Regions from separate parts of the Pelagibius sp. genome, predicted to be linked through region 3. Evidence: predicted binding sites of a transcription regulator. Region 3 holds the regulator's gene; each other region holds the start of a gene.
What was found. Region 3 encodes PhoB, which activates phosphate uptake and scavenging genes when phosphate is short. Its sites were predicted from a motif close to TNTCATAAAACTGTCA; they were not measured.
Positions count from the first base shown of each region.

Region 1: ACP146_RS12500 (UDP-2,3-diacylglucosamine diphosphatase) is a predicted target of PhoB. The motif match lies at 4,871-4,886, and genes of this name have one in related genera.
Region 2: ACP146_RS23275 (PhnD/SsuA/transferrin family substrate-binding protein) is a predicted target of PhoB. The motif match lies at 6,177-6,192, and genes of this name have one in related genera.

Region 1 is NZ_OZ252224.1:2,609,380-2,616,724, forward strand. It holds gene ACP146_RS12480 (carbohydrate ABC transporter permease) at 1-889, opposite strand, end outside; gene ACP146_RS12485 (carbohydrate ABC transporter permease) at 886-1,755, opposite strand; gene ACP146_RS12490 (SMP-30/gluconolactonase/LRE family protein) at 1,951-2,859, opposite strand; gene ACP146_RS12495 (glycosyltransferase family 4 protein) at 2,948-3,946, opposite strand; gene ACP146_RS12500 (UDP-2,3-diacylglucosamine diphosphatase) at 3,952-4,752, opposite strand; gene ACP146_RS12505 (DUF1045 domain-containing protein) at 5,062-5,826, shown strand; gene ACP146_RS12510 (phosphonate degradation HD-domain oxygenase) at 5,823-6,392, shown strand; gene phnN (phosphonate metabolism protein/1,5-bisphosphokinase (PRPP-forming) PhnN) at 6,418-6,972, shown strand; gene ACP146_RS12520 (hypothetical protein) at 7,105-7,345, shown strand, end outside.
Region 2 is NZ_OZ252224.1:5,000,217-5,007,561, forward strand. It holds gene ACP146_RS23250 (DUF2336 domain-containing protein) at 1-343, shown strand, start outside; gene ACP146_RS23255 (DUF4956 domain-containing protein) at 733-1,425, shown strand; gene ACP146_RS23260 (VTC domain-containing protein) at 1,418-2,278, shown strand; gene ACP146_RS23265 (histidine-type phosphatase) at 2,350-3,579, shown strand; gene ACP146_RS23270 (sensor histidine kinase) at 3,641-5,164, opposite strand; gene ACP146_RS23275 (PhnD/SsuA/transferrin family substrate-binding protein) at 5,226-6,113, opposite strand; gene ACP146_RS23280 (septation protein A) at 6,301-6,909, opposite strand; gene ACP146_RS23285 (hypothetical protein) at 7,183-7,345, shown strand, end outside.
Region 3 is NZ_OZ252224.1:5,112,000-5,119,344, reverse strand. It holds gene ACP146_RS23770 (sigma-70 family RNA polymerase sigma factor) at 1-134, shown strand, start outside; gene ACP146_RS23765 (FecR family protein) at 176-1,189, shown strand; gene ACP146_RS23760 (TonB-dependent receptor domain-containing protein) at 1,394-3,886, shown strand; gene ACP146_RS23755 (PepSY-associated TM helix domain-containing protein) at 3,924-5,261, shown strand; gene phoB (phosphate regulon transcriptional regulator PhoB) at 5,238-5,930, opposite strand; gene phoU (phosphate signaling complex protein PhoU) at 5,927-6,667, opposite strand; gene pstB (phosphate ABC transporter ATP-binding protein PstB) at 6,722-7,345, opposite strand, start outside.

The sequences.
Region 1 (7,345 bases), 2.5 Mb from region 3:
CACGATACGAGTTTTGCCCCGCCAGCAAAATCGGCAAGGTCTGCCAGTTGGAGGTGGTGAGCAGCAGGGAGAACAGAAATTCGTTCCAAATGAAGGCCAGCGTGATCAGCGAGGTCGCGATCAGACCGGGCCGCGCCATGGGCACCACGATTTCAAAGAAAATCCGCATGCGCGGCACGTCGTCGACCAGGGCCGCCTCCTCGATCTCCACCGGCAGGGTCGCCAGGAAGTCGCGCATCAGCCAAACCACGATGGGGATCGAAAAGGCCGTGTAGCAGAGTACCATGCCCAGATAACTGTCGAGCAGCTTGAAACCTTCCTTGCCGATCTCCGAATACAGCAGGAACAGGGCAAAGGCCGTGACGATGGGCGGGAACATGCGCTGGGAGACAAACCAGAAGAGCACGTCCTTGTTGCCCAGAACCGGTCCGGGCAGTGGCAGGCGGTTAGCGATCAGACAAGCGGGCAAGGCCGCCAGGAAGGCCAAGCCCATGGCCTGCGCCCTGGAAAATCCGAAGGTTTCGTTGAACAGCAGGAAACCGCCGATTGCCACCGCCGCGAAGATCAGCCCGGACCCCAGCCTGATCCGGAATTCGAACCGCACCAGCGCATAGGCAGCCATGGTGCCGAAGGTGACCGACAGCGCCGTTGCCGAGACGGCAATCAGGGCTGAGTTAATGAAGGGATTGATGAAATCGCCCCGGATTCCCGAAAAGGCGTCGATGTAGGCCTGCAGGGTCGGCATGAAGTCGACGTAGGGAATATAGGTCGGCCCACCGTTCACCGCCGTCGGCGGCTTAAGCGAGGTGACAAAGGTCCAGTACAGCGGAAACAAAGTCACCAGGGCCCAGAACAGGCAGAGGCCGAACACCAGGGGACGCTTCATCATGCCCGCTTCTCCAGATGCGGGCGCAGCACCGCCAGATAGACAACACCGATGACGATAACGACGATCAGGAACAGGAACGACAGCGCCGAGGTGTAGCCGAGGTTGAACTTCTTGAAACCCTCCTGATAGGCGTAGAGCGTCAGGGTTTCGGTCGAAATGCCGGGACCGCCGCCGGTCAGCACGAAGACGGTATCGATGATCTTGAAACTCTCGATGATACGGATGAAGACCACCGCCGCCGAAATCGGCAACAACATGGGAAAGGTGATCCCCCAGAACTGCTGCCAGGGCGTCGCGTTTTCCAGCGAGGCAGCCTCATAGACATCCCGCGGCAGGCTCTGCAACCCCGCCAGCATCAGCAGGATAACAAAGGGCGTCCACTGCCAGACCTCCACCGTCACAATGGTGCCCAGCGCCCAGTTGGCATCCGTCAGAAACGGGAGATTCGGCAAGCCGAGCACGGTGAAGAAGTGATTCACCGGCCCGACCGTAGAGTGAAACAGCATGCGCCCGACCAAGGCCACGGCGATCGGCGCCATCAGCATCGGGAACAGGAAGACGACTCGAAACAGGCGCTCTCCAGGGACCCTGCTGAACAGCGCCAGGGCAACGGCAAAGCCGATCACGTATTGCACCAAGACCGAGGAGAAGACGATTCCGGAGGTCGTGGTGATCACCTGCCAGAAACGTTCTTCGCCCAAGAGCGCGGCATAGTTGTCGAAGCCGATGAAACGCGGCGGGCGCGGCGGCACCAGCCGCGCACTCTGAAAACTGACCGTCAGCGAGTAAATCAGCGGAAACAGCCCGATCAGGAGCACCACCAGAAATGCAGGCCAAATGAAAAGGTACTTGATCGGCTCGCGCAAACCCGGGCTCCCCTCCCGCTCGGGGGGCCTCGAAAAAGCACCCGCCCTCTGCCGTTCTTCAATCTTTGTTGCGGATCAGCCTATTGCAGGCCGCATCTCATCTCAACCTCCGAGCTATGCTGCAGGTGCAAACAAGGCTCATGCGCCAGGGAAATGCTGACTAACCGAGGGCCCGCGGGTGCTGAGATGGCCGCATTAGGGCCACTGAACCCCTTTGCGGTTCAAGGTGACGGCGTAAAGCGAGGTCGTGGCCGTGATGAAGAGGGTGTTCTTCTTGCGGGTCCCAAAAGTGACGTTGGAGACCTTCTCCGGCACGCGGATCTTGCCCAGCAGTTCGCCCTGGGGTGAGAAGCAATGGACGCCGTCCCCAGCGCTGGACCAGATGTTGCCGTCCTCGTCCAGACGGAAGCCGTCGAACAGGCCGTTGTCGCAGACGGCAAAGACCTCACCGCCGGAAAGGCTGTTGTCGGCGCCGACCTGCATGGCGCGGATATGACGCGGCCCGTCGGGATCGTGGGAAGCCCCGGTGTCGGCGATATAGAGGATCTTCTCGTCCGGTGAGAAAGCCAGGCCGTTGGGCTTGTCGAAATCGTCGGAGGCGATCCGTAATTCGCCGGACTTGGGATCGAGACAGTAGACATGATTGGCCCCGATCTCGCTGTCGGCCTTGTAGCCCTCGTAGTCCGAAAGGATGCCGTAGGGCGGATCTGTGAACCAGACCGTGCCGTCGGATTTCACCACCACGTCGTTGGGAGAATTCAGACGCTTGCCCTGATAGTTGTCGGCCAGCACCGTGACGCTGCCGTCCCATTCGGTCCGGGTAACCCGCCGCGCACCGTGTTCGCAACTCACCAGCCGCCCTTCCCGGTCGCGGGTATGGCCGTTGGAATAGTCGGAGGGCCGGCGGAATTCGGTTACGCCGCCGCCCAGGGTCCACTTCAGGATGCGGTTGTTGGGAATGTCGCTCCAAAGCAGGAAATCGCCGTCGCAGAAGTAAACCGGCCCCTCCGCCCAGAGCGTTCCGGTGTAGAGCTTCTCGACCTTGCAGTTGCCCAGCAGGTAGTCGTTGAAACGCCTGTCGCGTACGTCATAGTCCGGGTGCATCGGCCCCTCCTCCCAAAGTAACGGGCCTTCAACGCCCTTGTCCGTTGGCGAGTTTAACGCCTTGAGCCCATCGGGCCAAACGGGAAGGCTAGGCAACTGGCCGCAGATTGGCGCGGAACATCTCGGCACAGTTGGCCCAGGAGAAGGTGAGCGCATGCGCGCGGCAGTGGTCGCGGGGGATCTTGATGGCGTCGCGGGTGGCTGCGGCCAGATCCTCGCTGAGCACCCCGGCACCGGAGCCGTCGACCACGTCCAGGGGACCCGGCACTGGATAGGCCGCCACCGGCATGCCGCTGGCCAGGGCCTCCAGCATCACCAGGCCGAAGGTATCGGTGCGGCTGGGGAAGACAAAGACATCACCCGAGGCATAATGCGCCGCCAGCTCTTCGCCCTGCTTGGCGCCGGCGAAAACCACCTCGGGATATTCGGTCTCCAACTGGCTACGCTGCGGCCCGTCGCCGACCACAACCTTGCTGCCGTCGAGATCGAGATCCAGAAAGGCCTTGATGTTCTTCTCCACTGCCACCCGGCCGACGTACATGTAGACCGGTTTCGGCAAATCGATGGCCTTGGGGGCATCGGGGCGGAACAGCGTCGTATCGACACCGCGGGTCCAGTCGACGATCCCGGTGAAGCCCTTGGACTCCAGCTCGCGACGCATCGACTGGGTCGCCACCATGATCCCGCGGGACGGCTTGTGGAACCAGCGCATGAAGCGATAGCCCAGGTCCGGCGAAACCGGTATCCGCGCCGAGAGGTATTCCGGAAAGCGGGTGTGGTAGGAGGTGGTGAAGGGCAGCTTATGCTTCACACAGTAGTTCCTGACCGCCAGACCGATCGGCCCCTCCGTCGCGATGTGAATGGCATCGGGGCCGAACGACTCGATACGCCTTTTCAAACCGATGCCCGGCAGGATCGCCAGGCGGATCTCCGGGTAAGAGGGACAGGGAACAGTGCGGAACTGATCCGGCGCGATGACCTCGAAGACATGGCCCTCCGCCTCCAGTTCCTGACGCACGCGGCTCAAGGTCCGGACCACGCCGTTGATCTGAGGAAACCAAGCGTCGCTCGCCAGCAGAATACGCATCGGCGCTACGCCGTCGCCACCGACGCCGGCTCCAGCATCGGAAAGGCGCGCAGCTCCGCCCAGGGCAGGATCTCAAGGCGCCCGTCCATGTGTTCGACCAGCGCCGTGCAGCTCTCCACCCAGTCGCCGTCGTTCACATAGAGGATCCCGTCGATCATCCGCATCTCCGCCATATGGATATGGCCGCAGATGACGCCGTCCACGCCGTGTCGCTTGGCCTCGGCAACAACTGCTTCCTCAAAACTGCAGATGAACTGGACAGCGTTCTTCACCCGGTGCTTCAGATAGGCCGAGAGCGACCAGTAGCCGAAACCCAGCTTGCGCCTCAGGAAGTTGAACCAGGTGTTCACGTGCAGCATCGTCACATAGGCCCAATCGCCGAGCAGCGCCAGCCAACGCGCGTACTTCACGATGCCGTCGAATTCGTCGCCGTGGATGACCAGCATCCGCTTGCCGTCGGCTGTCTCGTGAATCACCTCTTTCATCACTTCGACACCACCGAAGTGCATGCCGAGATAGCCGCGCAGCACCTCGTCGTGATTGCCGGGAACATAGACCAGCCGCATGCCCTTGCGCACCTTGCGCAGCAGCTTCTGCACCACGTCGTTATGCGCCTGCGGCCAGTACCAGTTCTTTTTCAGGCGCCAGCCATCAAATATGTCGCCGACAAGGTAGAGCGTTTCGCAATCGGTGTTCTTCAAAAAGTCGAGCAGATAGTCCGCTTTGCATCCCCGCGTGCCCAGGTGAATGTCGGAGATGAAAACACTGCGATATCGTGAAGGTCCAAAAGGTGCCAGGCCATCCATCGGTATACTCCGCAGATCCCTTAAGACCACCAAAAGCGGTGGTGTTTCCGCGGCTTATATCAAGATCTTTTTAAATAACAAATCTCCATCACCAAAGTAGCTGCGAATATAACACCCACGTCATTACACTGTCATGGAAGATACATACTTCGTCAATTTCGAACCTTCCTTAACCTTATTGACCGGCGACTCGGGGACCTCGCAACCAGCCTTTCCCGTCATGAAACTGTAGTGTTTCCGATTCTGTACGGCGGACCAGACTCTGGCTAAAAGAGTGTATTGAGAAGCATCCGTCCCGATAGGAAGTCGATGAGCCAAGATCATCTTCCACGCTATGCCGTGTACTACGCCCTGCCGCGCCGCAACGCGCTTTGGGCGCTTGCGCAAGACTGGCTTGGTCGGGACTGCGAGACCGGCCGGCTCCGCACGCCACCCAAACTGGAAGGCTGGACTGCGGCGGAACTGGCGGCAGCAACCGAGAGTCCGCGGCACTACGGCTTCCATGCCACGTTGAAGGCCCCCTTTCACCTCTCCCCCGACTGCACCCTGCAGCAACTCCGTAGCAGCCTCAGCCGCTTTGCCTTGGACCAGCCGTCGTTTACAGCACCGCCTCTGAAAGTCTCCGCCATCGGTCCCTTCCTTGCGTTGACCTTCTCAGAGCCCGCCCCGGCAATGGAGACCCTCGCCGCGGAAGCCGTCAGAGACCTCGACGTTCTCAGAGCTCCCTTGAGCGAAGAGAGTGTTCAGCGCCGCCTTGCCAAGGGTTTGACGCCGCGCCAGGAAGCGTTGCTCCGCCGCTGGGGTTACCCCTACGTTTTCGAGGAATTTCGGTTTCATATGACCTTAACCGGCCCCTTGGCCGATCGACAAAAGCGAGAGAGACTGCAAGAAGCTCTGGCTGAATACCTGGCCTCTGCGCTTGATCAGCCCACACCGGTTCAGGAGATCAGCCTCTACAGCCAAGCCGATACACACTCGCCCTTCATGCTCGAAGAGCGGTTCAGCCTCGGCGTACGGGACCGCGAAGAAGCCGCGGACGCGGAAAGTTCAGACAGAGGACAGGCAGCACTATGAACGATTTAAACAAAAACGAAGGACAGCCGGTTCCCGCATTGCTGGATATTCTCGAGGACCTGGGCGGCGACCGCTATGGTGGAGAAGAGATAAGCCAGTTGGCGCACGCACTTCAGTGCGCCACCCTGGCCCAGGAAAGCGGCGCAGCCGAAAGCCTCGTGGTGGCGGCGCTGCTGCATGATATCGGCCATTTGGTGAACCCCAAAGATGAGGGTGCAGCGGCCGCCGGCATCGACGCCGCGCACGAGAAGGTCGGCGCCGCCTATCTGTCTCGCTGGTTCGGCGCCGCAGTGACGGCCCCGATTGCCATGCACGTGGATGCCAAGCGCTATCTCTGTCAGGCGGAGGAAGGGTACTTCCAGCGCCTTTCCGACGAGTCGATCAGGAGCCTGGCCGTACAGGGTGGCCCCTTTACCGCCGCCGAGGCCGACAGCTTTCTCGCAAGGCCCTACGCAGCAGATGCGATTGCCCTTCGCCGCTGGGACGAGGCCGCCAAGGACCCGGATAAGAAAACTCCGGCCCTCCAAGCGTTCGCACCGATGATCGAACGCTCGCTCTCGGCATAGCCCCATCCAAAGGCGAAGTATCGAAATGTCCAAAGGCCGCCTCGTGCTCGTCGTCGGCCCCAGCGGGGTCGGCAAGGACAGCATCATCAATGCCGCGAAAGCCGAGCTGGCCAGCCAGGTGGACTATGTTTTCCCGCGGCGAATCATCACGCGGCAGAGCGATCCGAACAGCGAGGATCACGACACGGTCGGGGCGGATGAGTTCGAGCGCCTATGCGCTCAAGGCGCATTCTTCCTGCACTGGCCGGCCCACGGCTTGCGCTACGCCCTGCCGGGAACGATTGCCACCCAGCTGAGCGAAGGCGCAACGGTGATCGCCAATGTCTCGCGCTCGGTCATTTCTGAAGCCCGGGCTAAACATTCCGATACCCTGGTGATCCGCATTACGGCCTCCCCCGAGGTCCTGGAACAGCGCCTGCTCAACCGGGGACGCGAGGACTTGGCGGCCGTGCGCCGACGCCTGACCCGCAGTGCTGAGCTGCCGCCGGGGGGGACCGTGCGCACGATTGTCAATGACGGCAGCCTGGAAGAGGCTGTCCAACAGTTCCTCGAGGACCTTGGCACTCGCGGGAACAGATAGAAAGCATTTGTTTTTTTATTAACCTTCCTGGTTTTTTCTGGCGCGTGAAACCGCCGTTCATCTGGGTCCGTAGGTCTTACCAGGAACCCAAGACACGCCCCGGCCCGGGGCGAAGACCAAGGAAGTCAGATCATGTTTGTCGCTCAAACACTCCTTTTCGGCATCATCGGCGCCGCGCTGTCGTCGGACCGCAACCAGCCGGCCAATTCCAACAGTCAGCCCGGCGGCAAGGACGGGCGGGGCGACGAGCCGGACACAGACCCGCGGGGCCGGCTGCTTGCCGCGCTCGCCGAGATGCTGCCCTCTACCCGGGACGAGTTGAGCCAGGTGACGGCTTTGGCGCCGGCAACGGTGGAATCCTACCTGACCGAGA
Region 2 (7,345 bases), 110 kb from region 3:
AGCGCGGCCCCAGTTGCCCGCCCCGGTGGCCGCTGCGCTGACCGCCGTTGCCGGCGCCCGGGTGCTGACGACCCTGCTCGCCAACAAGTCCGCCAGGATCGACGCAGACGCCCTGCAGAGCTGCCTCGACCGCTTCGGCGACGACGAAACCATCCAGCAAGGGCTGATCGGGCGCGAGCGCCTTCCGCTCGCCGTCAGCGAAGCACTCTTGGCCTCTGCCGCCCCAGGGCTGCAACAGGCCCTGTTGGCCCGTCATGCGGTTTCCCCGGCCGTCTCTCAAGAACTTCAGCGCCGGCGGGGCAGCACGGCGCCTTGGTGGCAGATCCAGATTTTTTCGCGCTGATCCCTGTTTCCGGATGATCGGCCTGCCCGGAACGATCAAGCCGCTCTTTAGTTGTAATTAACCATACCATTGCTCTTATTTATATGCCGATACGTGAATAGCCTCCACATTTCGTTTAGTTATATAAGAATAGTATGAAAGCAAATGGGTACAATTTCCTTCAGCACTGCACGTTAACCAAGAAAAACGCCATCAAATTCATCGTTCGAAACAATTCTGTCACAATTCATCTTGGTCTTTTGGGAATTCACGAAGTAACTTAAGCCCATGGTTGAGCTGCAGACCTGAAACGTCAGAGACAGCCATGACCGGAACAAGAGTTGGTGGGGGGCACTCCGGGAATGGTCTTCCGCATGTCAATAACGATCAAGTAGAGAGCACATTGCCATATGGAAGACCTGTCGCAGGATCTGCTGACCACCCTTGAGATTACGCCCAGTGTTACCCTGATCGATCTGGTGATCGCCCTGGTCACCAGCGCGGTTCTGAACTTCGTGCTGGCCTGGCTCTACATCCGCACCCACGGCGGATACTCCTATTCCAAGTCCTACGTGCAGTCGATCGTGCTGGTCGGACTGATCGTGTCGTTGATCATGATCGTCATCGGCTCGGAAATTGCCCGTGCCTTCGCCCTGGTCGGCGCCATGTCGATCGTCCGCTTCCGCACGCCGGTGAAGGACAGCCGGGATCTCATCTTCATCTTCGCGGCCATCGCCGTGGGTATGGCCGCGGGTACCGGATTCCATCTCTATGCTGCGGTCTTTACCGGATTCCTCGGCGCTCTCCTGCTCGCCTTTCACATGTTCAAGTTCGGTGATCTGGACCATCGCTCCTATGTCCTGAAACTGCGCCTCTCGCCGGGCGACAAAGACACTGTCGCCAAGCTCTGCCGCGAGCACTGCCGGCACTTCGCCGTGGTTTCCATTACCCGGACCAACGAAGACGCGGCGGTGGAAGACGTGGTCTACGAAGTCGATCTCAAGCCCAGGGTGAGCTACGGCGAGTTCGTCGAGAAACTGCGCGAGAAGGCAAACCCGCAATCCATCAATCTTCTGGTCGGCGAAGGCTCGGTGAATGTCTGAGCGGGAAAAGCCGAGGCGTGAAGCGACACTCAATCAGCTCACCCTTGGCGGCGGCGGCGCCGAAGTAACGGCCCGCCGGCGGGCGGAAGCCGGTCCCGCCCTGCCCCAGGCCTACACCAACCGCTATGAGATAAAGTACCTGGTCGCCGCAAGGGATCTGGCGAAGGTTCGTCACGCCTTCGAGGGCCTGCTCGAAGGCGACGCCAACAACGGTGACAACGGCGGTTACTTCAACCACTCGATTTACTTCGACTCGCCGCACTATCGCTACTACACGGAAAAGCACGAAGGCCAGTTGGCCCGGGTCAAACCGCGTCTGCGCTTCTATCGCGCCACAGCCTACGCGCCGCCCTCGGCGATCTACCTGGAACTGAAAGGCCGCTACGACCGCATTGTCGCCAAGCGCCGCACCAGGCTCGATATGGCCACCGCCGAGGCCCTCCTGCGCGGCAACGATCCGGCGGCTGCCATGGCGCACAACGGCGATGCCGTAGCCAAGGAGTTCACCTATCTGGCCCACCGCTTCAACCTGCAGCCCTGCGTGACGGTGCTCTATCACCGCGAAGCCTTCTTCAGCGCACTCTATAAAAGTCTTCGGGTGACCTTCGACAGCGGGCTGCTCTGCAGTCTCGCTACCGAACCGCTCAACCCGCTGGAGAGTTATCAGCAGGGCCTGCCGAACGGAGAGACGGTTCTCGAGGTAAAGTACAATGATCAGATCCCCAAGATCCTGCTGACCCGCCTCAACACTCTGGGCTTGCAGCAGCGGACCTTTTCAAAGTTCGCCGTGTCGCTCGAGCGCTGCTTCGATCAGTTTCGCAGCCGCCGCTTTCGCGCGAGCCGCTTTGCCTAAAGAGACAGACAGGCGGCAAACAGCACGGCTTCAACACCCTTTCCCCCCAAGGTACCAGACAAGAGGAAGACATGAGACTCTGGCAAAGACTTCAGCGAGGCGTCGCGGGTTTGGTTCTGACCGCCGGCCTGATCGGCCTCACGGGCCTCGGCTCGGCCGACGGCGCGGCGGCACAGGGCGCCGCGGCACAAAGCGATAAGGAGACACTGCGGGCCGCTGCCTTGCTGTACCGGCACGGCGTTATCTCCCCCAAGTACGCACCACCCAAAAACGCCACCGAATGGCCCATGGGCTTCAGTCAGCTGACGGCGGTCGGCATGCGCCAGATGTATGAAAGGGGCGGCGCACTGCGCAAGCGCTATGTCGAAGACCTCGGCCTCCTGAGCGAGCGTTATCACGCCGACGAACTTGCCGTGCGTTCCAGCAGCACCGACCGCGCCCTGCAGTCGGCGCAGATGCTGATACTCGGGCTCTACCCCCTCGGCCTCGGCCCCGATCCTTCGATCTATGACCAGAGCCTTGAGGCCGCGCCCAGCGCCGAGCTGGCCTTCACCCCCGTGCCGATCCACGCCGTCGCACTGGAGAACGATGCGGTCATGCGGCCCTGGACCGGCCGGGCCAGTTGCACCCGCTACCGAAACTTCGTCAAGCGCCTGGGCAACACCGAACTCTATGAGGAAAAGGGCAGGGAGCACGAAGACTTCCTGCGCCGTGTCTCGGCGGTGATGGGGGTCAACGAAGGCAAGAAGATCGGCACGGTTCTGTACCTCATCAACGAGGTTTACGAACCGCTTTCCGCCAACCTGCAGCACAACCTGCCGCTGCCCGAGGGCATCTCCCGGGAAGACATGGAGAAGATGAGCGAGCTGGCGGACTGGAACTATCATCATCAGTTTCTCGGCCGCACCGTTGGCCGTTTGACCGGCGGATCTTTCGTTGCCGACGTCCTGAGGAATTTCGCCCAGGTGAGCGAAGGCAACGCCAGGGCCAAACGGCTCTATCTCTACTCCGGGCATCAGCGCACCATGCTGGGCGTCGACGCAGCACTGGGTATTGAAACCGCCCGCACCAGCGGCCCGCTGTTCAAAGGGCGGGTGCCGCCGCTTGCTTCACACTACGCCTTCGAACTGCACGAGGTATCGGAAGGCGACTTTGCGATCCGCCTGAAGTTCGTCACCAACGACGCGGAGCAGACCATCCGGGTTCCCGGATGCGATTCAGATACCTGTTCGCTGAAGAACTTTGCCGCCGCGGTCGGCGATGCAATTCCCCGCAACTGGCGGCAGGAATGCGGCGGTTGATCAGGAGGCAACGGCCCGGTTACGGCAGGCCGGCACCGGGAGGTCGTTAGGGCGAAAACCGTTAGCGGGAAGGGGCGGCAACGGCACGCCGCGAGGCGACTGACAACGCCGCCCCGCTGCCGGACTTGGCCAGGCTCGGCGGCAGCACAAAGGTGACGCTGGTGCCTTCGCCGAGCACGCTGTCGATCACCAGCTCGCCGCCGTGAAGCTTCACCAGTGCAGCGGCAATCGGCAGACCCAGACCGGTTCCATCATGCTGGCGCGTGTAAGGGTTCTCAACCTGGCCGAAAGGCTGCATGACCTTCTCGAGCTGATCTTCGGGAATGCCGATGCCGCTGTCGGCGACCACCACACGCAGCCCGGCGCTTGCCGACCATTGAGCCGACAGAGAGATCCGCCCGCCCGCCTTTGTGAACTTGACGGCATTGCTCAACAGGTTCAGCAGAACCTGCCGGACATGCCGCGCATCGGCTTGCAGGATCGGAATCTTTCCGGACAGATCGACAGACAGTTGCAGTCTCTCTTCCGCCGCCTTCTCCTGGATCAGCAGCAGACAGGTTTCCGCCTCGGCGCGAAAGTCGACGTCCTCAATGTTGAGTTCGACCTTGCCCGCCTCGATCTTGGAGATGTCCAGGATATCGTTGATGAGTGCCAGAAGATGATTGCCGGAACCGTGCACCTGGCGCGCATAGTCGACATAACGGGGATCGCCGAGGGGACCGAAAAGCTCCATCACCATCATCTCTGAAAACCCGTTAATGGCGTTCAGAGGCGTGCGCAGCTCGTGGCTCATGTTCGCCAGGAAGGATGCCATTGCGCGGTTGGCCGACTCCGCCATGTCGCGGGCCTCCTCCAGCTCCGCCTCACGCTGCGCCTTCTGGGTCAGCAAAGCGCCGACCGAATTGACCGCCTCGTCCAACTGCTGCAGTTCCACCGAGGCGAAGGACGGCAAGGGATACGGTTTAACGTGGACGCCGCGGCTGAAGCTCACCAGATGCGCGACAAGCTTGTCGATGGGCCGGATCGCAAAGGCATTCACCAGCAGGAAAATCAGAAAGGAGAGGAGCAGGCAGGCGCCGCCGACCGCAACGGCGATCAGAAAAGTGTGTTTGGCAATCTCTTCCTGAAGCCGAGAGGTATCCCAGGCGAAGGTCATGCGGCCAAAGTCTTCGCCGGCAAAGGTTACGGACTTGGATATCTCGATCAGGTCTTCCCGAACCTCGGCGTCACGCTGCCAGGCATAGAGCGACACACCGGCTTCGTTCACGATGACCGCCGAGAAAAGGTCGGGATCGCGGACGATCATCTGACTCATGGTGGTCTCGAGGCGCGGCAGGTCTTCGCTGAGAATGTCCTCGAGGGAGGAGAGCCGGACGAGGTCGAACTTGCGTCCGGCCTCCTCGATTGATCGTTCGGTCAGGTAGGTCTGTTCAGTGTGGCGGATGATGAAACCCGCGAGCCCGCCCAGCAGAACGGCCAGCGCAGCCAGACCCAGAAGCAACTGCGTACCGAGGCGAAAGCGGCCCCGGCGCGCGTCACTGTATTCTGGCCCGATGATGCTGGGCATCGAATCATGCTGATCCATTTACCGCCTGCGAGCGCCGCCGGCGCCCTATCTACTGAAGTTGGGTCTTCTGAAGCTGGGTTTATTGAAGCTGCGCGAAGAACTGCGGGTTCGCGCGAATGGCGTCGCGCGTCGGCTCGTAGTCCCGGTCACTGCCTTCGAAGAAACCGTCGAAGCGCAGTGCCCGCAGAGCGGCGCTGTCATCTACGTTGAGAAGCGCCTGGCGCAGGGCGTCGCGTACCCGGGGGTCGAGACCGGCACGGGCGACCCAGGGCCGGGTTGAGTTGCTGAACTTCGCAAGCGCGCGGATCGGCACGCCTTTATCGACAAGCTTCTGGAAGGTCGTTTCCTCAAGCGCGCCGGCATCGAAAAGACCGGAGCCGACAGCCCGTCCGACCTTGTCATGCCGGCCGAGATATTCGTAGCGCGCAAGATCACGGGCATAGAGCCCAGCGCGCATCAGCGTCAGTTGGGAAAAGTACCGCCCCAAGGTCGACCGCTTGGAGCCGAAGGCGAAACTGTGGCCGCGGAGCTGCGATACATCGGTCAAGTTGCTGTCGCGATGCACCGCGATCACGCCGTCGAAGGATTTCGCGCCGTTCTTGTTCTCCATGGCCAGCACGGTAAGGCCACCGTTTTCATCTTTGGCGAAGATGTAGGAGGCGGGCCCAAGGCGGGTGAAGTCCGCCTCGCCATCGACAATCAAGGCAACGCCGGCTTCATAGCCTTTCACCAACTGCATCCTGATTTCGACTTCCTCGCCCAGTACCGCCGTCGCTTCCTTGGCGATCGCATCCAGGGTGGGACGCAGTTGGGCGACCATGGCGGAGGGCTTGTCCGGTGCATAGGTGCCGAAGGTCAAAACCACCTTGGCCTCGGCGGCAGCCGGTAAAAGGCCGGCGAATGCACAGACTATTAAAGCGGCCGCGGCTGATCGCACGGCGCTTCGGCGCGGGACTGTGGTAACCATCTTAAACTACCCCATCGTAGCGTTAGGGATTCGTGTTGTTGGGGATAAGTTAAGAAGATCGAAGTTAATAAAACTTGAAAACTATTGGATCAATTCAACCGTATTGAGTATTCGCTGAAACAAACAACCTGGAATTGCCATACCTCGCCATACCCCGCCAGGCGTATCACCGGGCCGGCTGCCGGGACTAACGCCCTAACCCGCCTGGGCTTTCCTGCCTTTTGTCTTCCTCAGCCTCATCGCCCTCTTCCGGCAGCATGTGCCCGCGCATGAAATAGATCTGCGCCGCGACAAAAATAAAGGTGAGGACAAGGATCCCAAAGACTTTGAAATTCACCCAGAAATCGGTCGACTGGGTCCGCCAGACTACTTCGTTGAGGGCGGCCATGACGACAAAGAAACAGGCATAGCGCAGGGAAAGCTTCGTCCAGCCCGCTTCATCCAACGGCCAGACCGAAGCAAGCAACGGCTTCAACAGGGGCCGCTTAAAAAACAGGCCGCCGAACAGTATGGCCGCAAACAACAGCTGGACGATCGTCGGCTTCATCTTGAAGAACGTCTCGTCTTCCAGCCAAAGCGTCAGTCCGCCGAAGACCCCGACCACAACCGCGGTCACCAGGGGCATCGGCGGCAAGCGGCGCTCGATGGCAAAGGACAGCACCAGAGCAACGGCGGTGGCGATCATGATCGCCAGGGTCGCCGCCATCAGATCGCTCATCCAATAGACCCCGAGAAATATGGCCAGGGGGCCGTAATCGACGGCGGGCCTTAGCCAGGCCGGGGCTGAGGGTTTCATCCTGTTCTTTCTCCGTCTTCTTCTATCCGGGCCGTCTCGCCGGCCGGCGCAGCGCCCCTCCGGGCACGGTCAGGCAGGCTGTGGGGAAAACCCCTCTGCAGCACAGGCGCAGGACTGAATATAGGCGCAGGGCGCGCCGCTTGCACCCTTGCTGCCCGCGGTTGGGAGACTTTGTGGCGAATACCGGCCAAAGACGCCGAGAGCTTAACAGCTTCTTAAAGCTGCTGTGACAGTTTGAGGAGATCGCCCGCTGCAACAGGGAGTTGCTGAAAGATGTTCCAACAGTTCGCTTCTCCGGAAGACCTGAATCGCGAAACCCTGGCCTGTAAGACCACGGCCCGCGAAACCAAGCATCAAGCGGCAACAGTCACAGCCCGGCAGTCCCGTCAGGCCGAGAGCCAGCCGGCGGACCAGCGCGATCCTTTCATCGAGCACT
Region 3 (7,345 bases):
TTACAATGCGCCGTTTAGAGGGGCGCAGCCTGCAGGAGATTGCGGATCATCTGGGGGTTTCAGTTGTCCGCGCCCATCAACTGGTGAAAGATGCCGTCCGCCATGGTGCCGAGCGCCTGGACAGATCCACCTGATCATTTGTTTCGCTATGCCCGTTCAGCCGCCCAGACATGAATTGAACCGAGCCTCCGCAGACTATTCTGCAACTGCAGGTACAGACACGGAGGCGAAGCGCATCGAAGACGAAGCACTCGAATGGCTGCTCGAGGCGAACGGTGCTTCGGAAGACAGCGGCCTTCAAAGTGCTTTGGCCGATTGGCGGCAGCAGAGTCCGAGACATGAGGAGGCCTATGTCCGGGTTGAGCGTGTATGGCGTCTGGCCGGCGAACTGCCGTGGGAAGCGACGACTGAGCACCGCTCCCGCAAGCGGGCTTCCGTCCGGGCACCGCAATCGCGCCGCCGCATCGTTTTTGCCGCCGCCGCAGCCTTGGCGGCAACGGTTGCGATTTTCCTGGCGCCTGTTGTCGCACTAAACCTCTCTGCAGATCACGTAACCGGGGTCGGTGAGGTTCGGCAGATCGTTCTTTCGGACGGCAGTATCGCGGAGCTGGATGCCGAGTCGGCGCTGACCGTTGATTACAGCGATGATGGCCGCCGTTTGCGCCTCTTGTCCGGCCGGGCTTTTTTTCAGGTGCAGAACGACCCTGAGCGACCCTTTAAGGTCGTGACGGAGGATTTGGTGGCGACAGTTACCGGCACCGCCTTTGCCGTCGCCTTGGGCCGATCCGGCGGGCAGGTCACCGTAGCCGAAGGTAGCGTCAAGGTGGGCAGCCTCTCGGCCGATGGTGTTGCGCCCACTGATCGCTACACGTTGATGCCGGGCGACCGTCTTGCGGTTTCTGCTGCCGATGGCCAGGTGGTGCGTTCCCGTATCGCCACGGAAAACGTGGCAGCTTGGCGTGATAACCTTTTGATTGCAGATGCCATGGCACTTTCAACGGTCGTGGAGCAGCTTCGCCGGTATCATCGGGGCGTGATCGTTCTGCGCAGCCCCGCGCTCTCGACGGCGCAGGTCACCGGAGTCTTCAATCTCAACGATCCGCTTGCAGCGCTCCAGGCTGCTGCTGCGACCCAGGGCGCGCGGGTGACTGCCTTGACGCCCTATGTTTTGCTGGTGGACAGACCCTGAAACCGGGCTTTCGCTCGTCAAATCATCAGGTGGGCTGGCAGATGACACGCTGCTGCTCCGCAAGCACCGGTAAAAAAAGTAATCCGACCCCTTAAATCCCGCTTCCTTGTTACGTCCTTAACTCAAAGACCGGAATGAGTTGCATTCGCAACTGACGCGGTGGCCTGTGGCTTCGCGCCGTTTTGGTGCATGAAGGGGGAAGTGATGATCTTGTCTAGGGGGGCCACGCGGTATTGCGTCGGCGTTATCAACGGCGTGTTCGGTGCAGGTGTTTTGCTTACCGGCATGGCCTCGGAAACACAGGCCGGCGACTGGCAGCGGGAACTCTTGGAAATGGAAAAAGCGGCGGCGTTGCCGTTGCGCCATCACGGGCACCAGACGGTGCGAGAGCAGGTCGCCCAGGCATCGACCATGAATTTCTCCATTCCGCCTCAGCCTTTGGCTCAGGCCTTGACGCAATTCGGGCGCCAGGCGGGTTTGCAGGTCGCGATAGACAGCAGCTTGGCGGAAGGGCTGCAAAGCCCCGGTGTAACTGGCGCGCTGACCCCGGAAGACGCCCTGGGTCGTCTCCTGGCCGACACCGGCCTTGTTTACCGCTACCTCGACGCCTCAACGGTAATGCTGACGACTGCGGAAAGCGGCGGCGAGGCGGCGCCTGAGAGCGACAATGGGCCGCTGGTCACGGACAAGATCGTAGTTTCCGCGGCGCGCTTCGAGCGGCCGATTTCCGAGCTGCCCGCTTCGGTTACGGTGCTTGGGCAGCAGCAGTTGGACGAACAGCCGAGCTTTCAACGCGATCCGATCGGCGGGCTTTTCAAGGTCGTGCCGGGGATTGACGTGAGGGGCCCGCTGGGCAGCAGTGGGGGCCTGCGCGGCCGCCAAGCGTCATTTCGTATCAACAACATCGAAATCAACCAGCGCTTCCGGCCCTCCGCCAACGCGATCTACGATGTACCGCCCTCTGCCTTCAGTCGGGTTGAGGTGGTGCGCGGCGCCGATGCCACCTTTGGCTTCGGCGCCAGTGGCGGCGCGGTCAACTTCCTCACCTCCCAGCCGGTTCCCGGCGAGCCGACTTTTGAGACAACTCTCGGTTTCTCGCTTCAACCGACGGATGTTGAGCAAAGCTTCAGCCCGGAACTGCGTCAGAGTCTGACCGGCAGCGAAGGAGCGGTGGACTTCTGGCTTGAAGTGGGCGGAAAGTTTAACGGCACTCTTTTTGATCCTGATGGCGATCCCTTGCCGGACAGCGACAGTACCTTTCCGAACAGCAAGGTTTTCGATGCCAATGCGGCCTTCACCATCAACGTCGATGACGACTCACGACTGAAGTTCACGCACTTCTTCGTCAATACGGAACAGGACCCGGAATTCGTTGCCCTGGCTGACGGTGACCCGGATACAGGGACGAAGACCTCGACCGCCGACTTTGAGAGTCTCGGCGATGTCTTTGACGACTCCTTCCGCAGTCAGTATGTCGGGACTGCCAGTTACGAGAATGACGATGTTCTCGGCAGCCGCGTGAACCTTACGGCCTACTATCAAGACCGGACGCTTCGCCAGATTCCCGGCGATGTTGGCGGTGGCGTCATTCTGCAATTGGAAGAGCAGAATCAGCGTCTCGGTGGCAGGCTGAGCGTTGAGACGCCGCTCGAGTTTCTCGACGACACCTATTTTCAAGGCTCCGCACTGATCTGGGGCGGTGATGCTCAGGTCTTCGAGTACGAGGCGGAAGAAACCAATAGCCTTGGTCTTCCCGTTCTGTTTCTGGTTCCGGAAGGTACGGAAAACACAACAGCCGCCTTCGCCCAGGCCCGGGTTCCGGTGACAGACTACTTTCTGCTGACCGGCGGGCTTCGCTATGAATATGGCGTGGTCGATATCGGTTCCGCCAACCTTTCGCCCTTCTTTGGCGGCCCGTTCGAAGGCGGCGAAGTCGATTACGATCAGATCCTCTATAACGCCGGCCTCGTCTATTTCGCGACCGATGAGATAGAGCTCTATGGCAGCTTTACCCAGGCGGCTGACGTGCTCGACCTGGCGCGCGCGCCGCGCCTCGCCAACATCACCTCTGCCGACCAGATCCAGCCGGAGCCTACAACGACGGATCAGTTTGAAATCGGCATCCGTGGCGACTGGGACAAAGTCCAGGTCACGGCCGCGGCCTTCTTCAGTGAATCCGACAGCGCCAATCAGTACGAAGTCGTACCGGGAACGAGCTTCGCAGCACCGGTGCGCCGCCCTCAGGAGATCTGGGGCGTGGAGGCGACACTCGATACGCAGCCTTTTGAGGATTGGGGGTTCGGTGGCAGCTTCTCATTCAGCGATGGCGAGACGGAGCTCAACAATGGTGACACCGTGGATTTGGGCCCGGAAACAGTTCAGTCCCCCCGTTTCACCGGCTATGTCGACTACAGCCCCTTCTCCTGGTGGCGCAACCGTCTGCAGGTCACCCATCAGCTTTCCGCCGACGCTAGTCCTGCACTCAACGAGTTTGAGGTCGATGCCCAGACCTACGTGGATTTCTTCGCGGAATTCGACGCGGGGCCCGGCAAGCTTCAGGTTGGCGTGGAGAACCTTTTCAACACGACCGAGTTCAATCCCAGGTCCCAGATAAACCGCAACACGACAGTGGGGCAGACCGCTCATGTACCTTTCCCCGGTACGACGGTGGGGGTGCGCTATTCCATGAAATGGTGAGTTTGCTCCGGAGCAGGCCGGTGGAGAGAAGCTATCGATGACATCGCGCAACTGGTTTCGCGTTCACAGCTTTACCGGCGTTATCACCGGCTTGCTTCTTTTTGTCATCTGCTGGACCGGCACCTTCGCGACCCTGTCGCGGGAGATCGACTGGCTGGTCACACCCGAGGCGCGCGTCGAAGTCGGTGCGGAGGTATTGGGTTGGGAAAAGTTGCTCGATACCGTGACAGCAGTCTATCAAGTCGAAGCCATCCACAGCCTAACACCACCCCTTTACGCCAACTCGGCGGCGGAAATCCTTGTTGATTTGCCGAACCAACGGTTTGTGCGGATTTACGTCGATCCCTACACCGCCGAGCTTCGCGGGGCTTTGAGTGCCGTCAACCTTCAGCGGATCTTTCGCGATCTGCATCGCCGGCTTTTCATTCCCGGTTCAGCGGGCGTTCTGCTGGTTTCGGCCTTTGGGCTCTTTCTGCTCATCTCCATGATCACACCGCTGGTGTTTTACAAACGCTGGTGGCGCCGTTTCTTCGTTTTCCGTGCCGGTTCCCTGCGTGCGATTTGGAGTGAGCTTCACAAGCTGAGCGGGCTCTGGAGCTTATGGTTTGTCTTGATCATTGCCGTGACCGGAATCTGGTACGGTGTCGAAGCGTTGAAGTTGCTGCCAACGGTCAAAGGGCCGCCACCAGCGGCGGAGGTTGAAGCGTCACTACCGCTCGACGAGCTGCTGGGAATGGCTGCTGCTACGCGGCCGGACCTGCGCTTCAGGTCGGTGGTTCCACCCGGCGGCCGGTTCGGCGGCGCGCTCTATGTTGAGGGTCAGGCGCAGTCTCTTCTGGTGCGTGACCGCGCGAACCATGTTTTGGTCAATGCGGCCGATGGGTCGGTCCTGCACAGCTATACCGCCGGCGACGCAGGGGTCTATGTGCGTTTGACAAACACGATGGACCCCCTTCACTTCGGCGATTTTGCCGGCCTTGTTTCCAAAGCGGTTTGGTTTCTTTTCGGTTTGATTCTTTCCGGACTCGGCCTTACCGGCGCCTATCTGCATGTTCTTCGTCTGCGTCGAGCGGCCGGCCGACCATCTCGGGTAAAGTGGCCGGGCATGACCCCTGCCTTACTGGGTTCTATAGCGGTCGTCGCCGCGACCTTCCCACTCGGCTACCTGCGCTATCAGGTGGCCGGACCGGTGGTCGAAGGGGTGCGCCAGCTGCCCGACTTGGCGCCCGGTGTTGTAGCGTTTCTCTGGGTATGGACAGCTGTCACACTGACAATTCTTATTGCCTGGCTGTTGCTGCTGTGGTTCCCGCGTGCGGCTGAAGGATCATCACGCAGCGAAGACTCAACGGACCTAGGGTGCCGGACGGTCGAGTGAATAGCCGGCGGAGCGGACGGTGCGAATGAGGTCGTCGTTGCCGTTCTGGTTCAGTGCCTTGCGCAGGCGGCGGATGTGCACGTCGACGGTGCGCGGCTCGACATAAACGTCGCGGCCCCAAACCGAATCCAGCAACTGTTCCCGGGTGAAGACGCGGCCGGGATTTTGCATCAGATGGCGCAGCAGGCGGAATTCGGTCGGCCCCAGATGCACGTCATGGCCACTGCGCCGCACGCGGTGGGCTGCCAGGTCCATGGCCAGATCCTCGAAGGCCAGCATCTCGCTGCTCAACTCCGGTTTGCTCCGGCGCAACACCGCATTGATGCGCGCGATCAGCTCGGCCGGTGAGAAGGGCTTGGTCATGTAGTCGTCGCAGCCGCTGTCGAGACCGCGCAGCTTGTCGGTTTCCTCGCCGCGCGCCGTCAGCATGATGATCGGCACGCGCTTGGTTTCCGGTTTGCTGCGCAGTTGACGGCAGACCTCGATGCCGGACATCAGCGGCAGCATCCAGTCGAGCAGAATCAGGTCGGGCACTTCCTCGGCTGCGGCCACCAGGGCCTCCTCGCCGTCGCCCGCCGTATTCACGCGAAAGCCGGCGCCCTCGAGGTTGTAACGCAGCATGGTGACCAGGGCCTCCTGGTCTTCGATGATCAAAACAAGGGGTCTCACGCGCCCTCCTTCTCCGTCGTTTCGCCGTCCTCGGGCTCAACCACCTGGAAGCTGGACATATCGCTCTTCGGGCGGCCGCCCTCGATCCGCTCGCCGGTCGAGAGATAATAGGTCGTCTCGGCGATGTTGGTGGCGTGATCGCCGATGCGCTCTATGTTCTTGGCCACAAAGAGCAGATGGGTACAGGGCGTGATATTGCGAGGGTCTTCCATCATGTAGGTCAGCAGCTCGCGAAACAGCGCCGTATACATCTCGTCGACTTCCTCGTCGCGGTGCCAGACGTCCATCGACCGATTTGCGTCGTGGTTGGCGTAGGCGTCGAGCACGTCCTTGATGATGGCCTGAACCAGCTTGGCCATACGGGGGATGGAACGCGCCGCTTCGTGATGGGCCAGTTGGTTGAGGGCGATGGAGCGCTTGGCAATGTTCTTCGCGTAATCGCCGATGCGCTCCAGGTCGCTGGAGATCTTCAAGGCGGAGATGACTTCGCGCAGATCGTTGGCCATGGGCTGACGCAGGGCCAGGGTACGGATTGCGTTTTCGTCCAGTTCCAGGTCCATCTCGTCGATGGCTTCGTCGCCCTTTACCACGCGCTCGGCAAGCTCCGAATCGCGCTTTACCAGCGCGTCGATGGCGCCGGCGAGTTGTGCTTCCGCCACGCCGCCCATGCGCAGAACCACAGCGTTCAACTGCTGCAGTTCTTCATCGAAGGATTTAACGATGTGTTCGCTGTTCATAAGCTTTGGTCCTTCGGCTCTGCGCCGCGATCGCCTTGGGCTCGCCGCTTCGGATCAACCGAAGCGGCCGGTGATGTAACCCTGGGTGCGCTGATCGCGCGGGTTGGTGAAAAGCTGTTCGGTCTCGCTGACTTCGACCAGATCGCCGAGGTGGAAAAACGCGGTCTTCTGCGACACGCGGGCGGCCTGCTGCATGGAGTGGGTAACGATCACGATGGTGAAGTTCTGGCGCAGCTCGTCGATCAGCTCCTCAATGCGGGCGGTGGCGATGGGGTCGAGCGCCGAGCAGGGTTCGTCCATCAGGATCACCTCGGGATTGACCGCGATCGCGCGGGCGATGCAGAGACGCTGCTGCTGGCCGCCGGAAAGGCCGGTGCCCGGCGCCTGCAGGCGGTCCTTCACCTCTTTCCAAAGGCCGGCTTTGGTGAGGCTGATCTCGACGATGTCGTCGAGGTCCGACTTCGCTTCGGCGATGCCGTGCAGGCGCGGACCGTAGGCGATGTTGTCGTAGATCGATTTCGGAAAGGGGTTCGGCTTCTGAAACACCATGCCGACCCTTGCGCGAAGCTGCACCACGTCCAGGCCGCTGCGGTAGATATCGACATCGTCCAGGGTGATGTCGCCTTCCACCCGGCAGCCGTCGATCACGTCGTTCATCCGGTTGAGGCACCGCAGAAA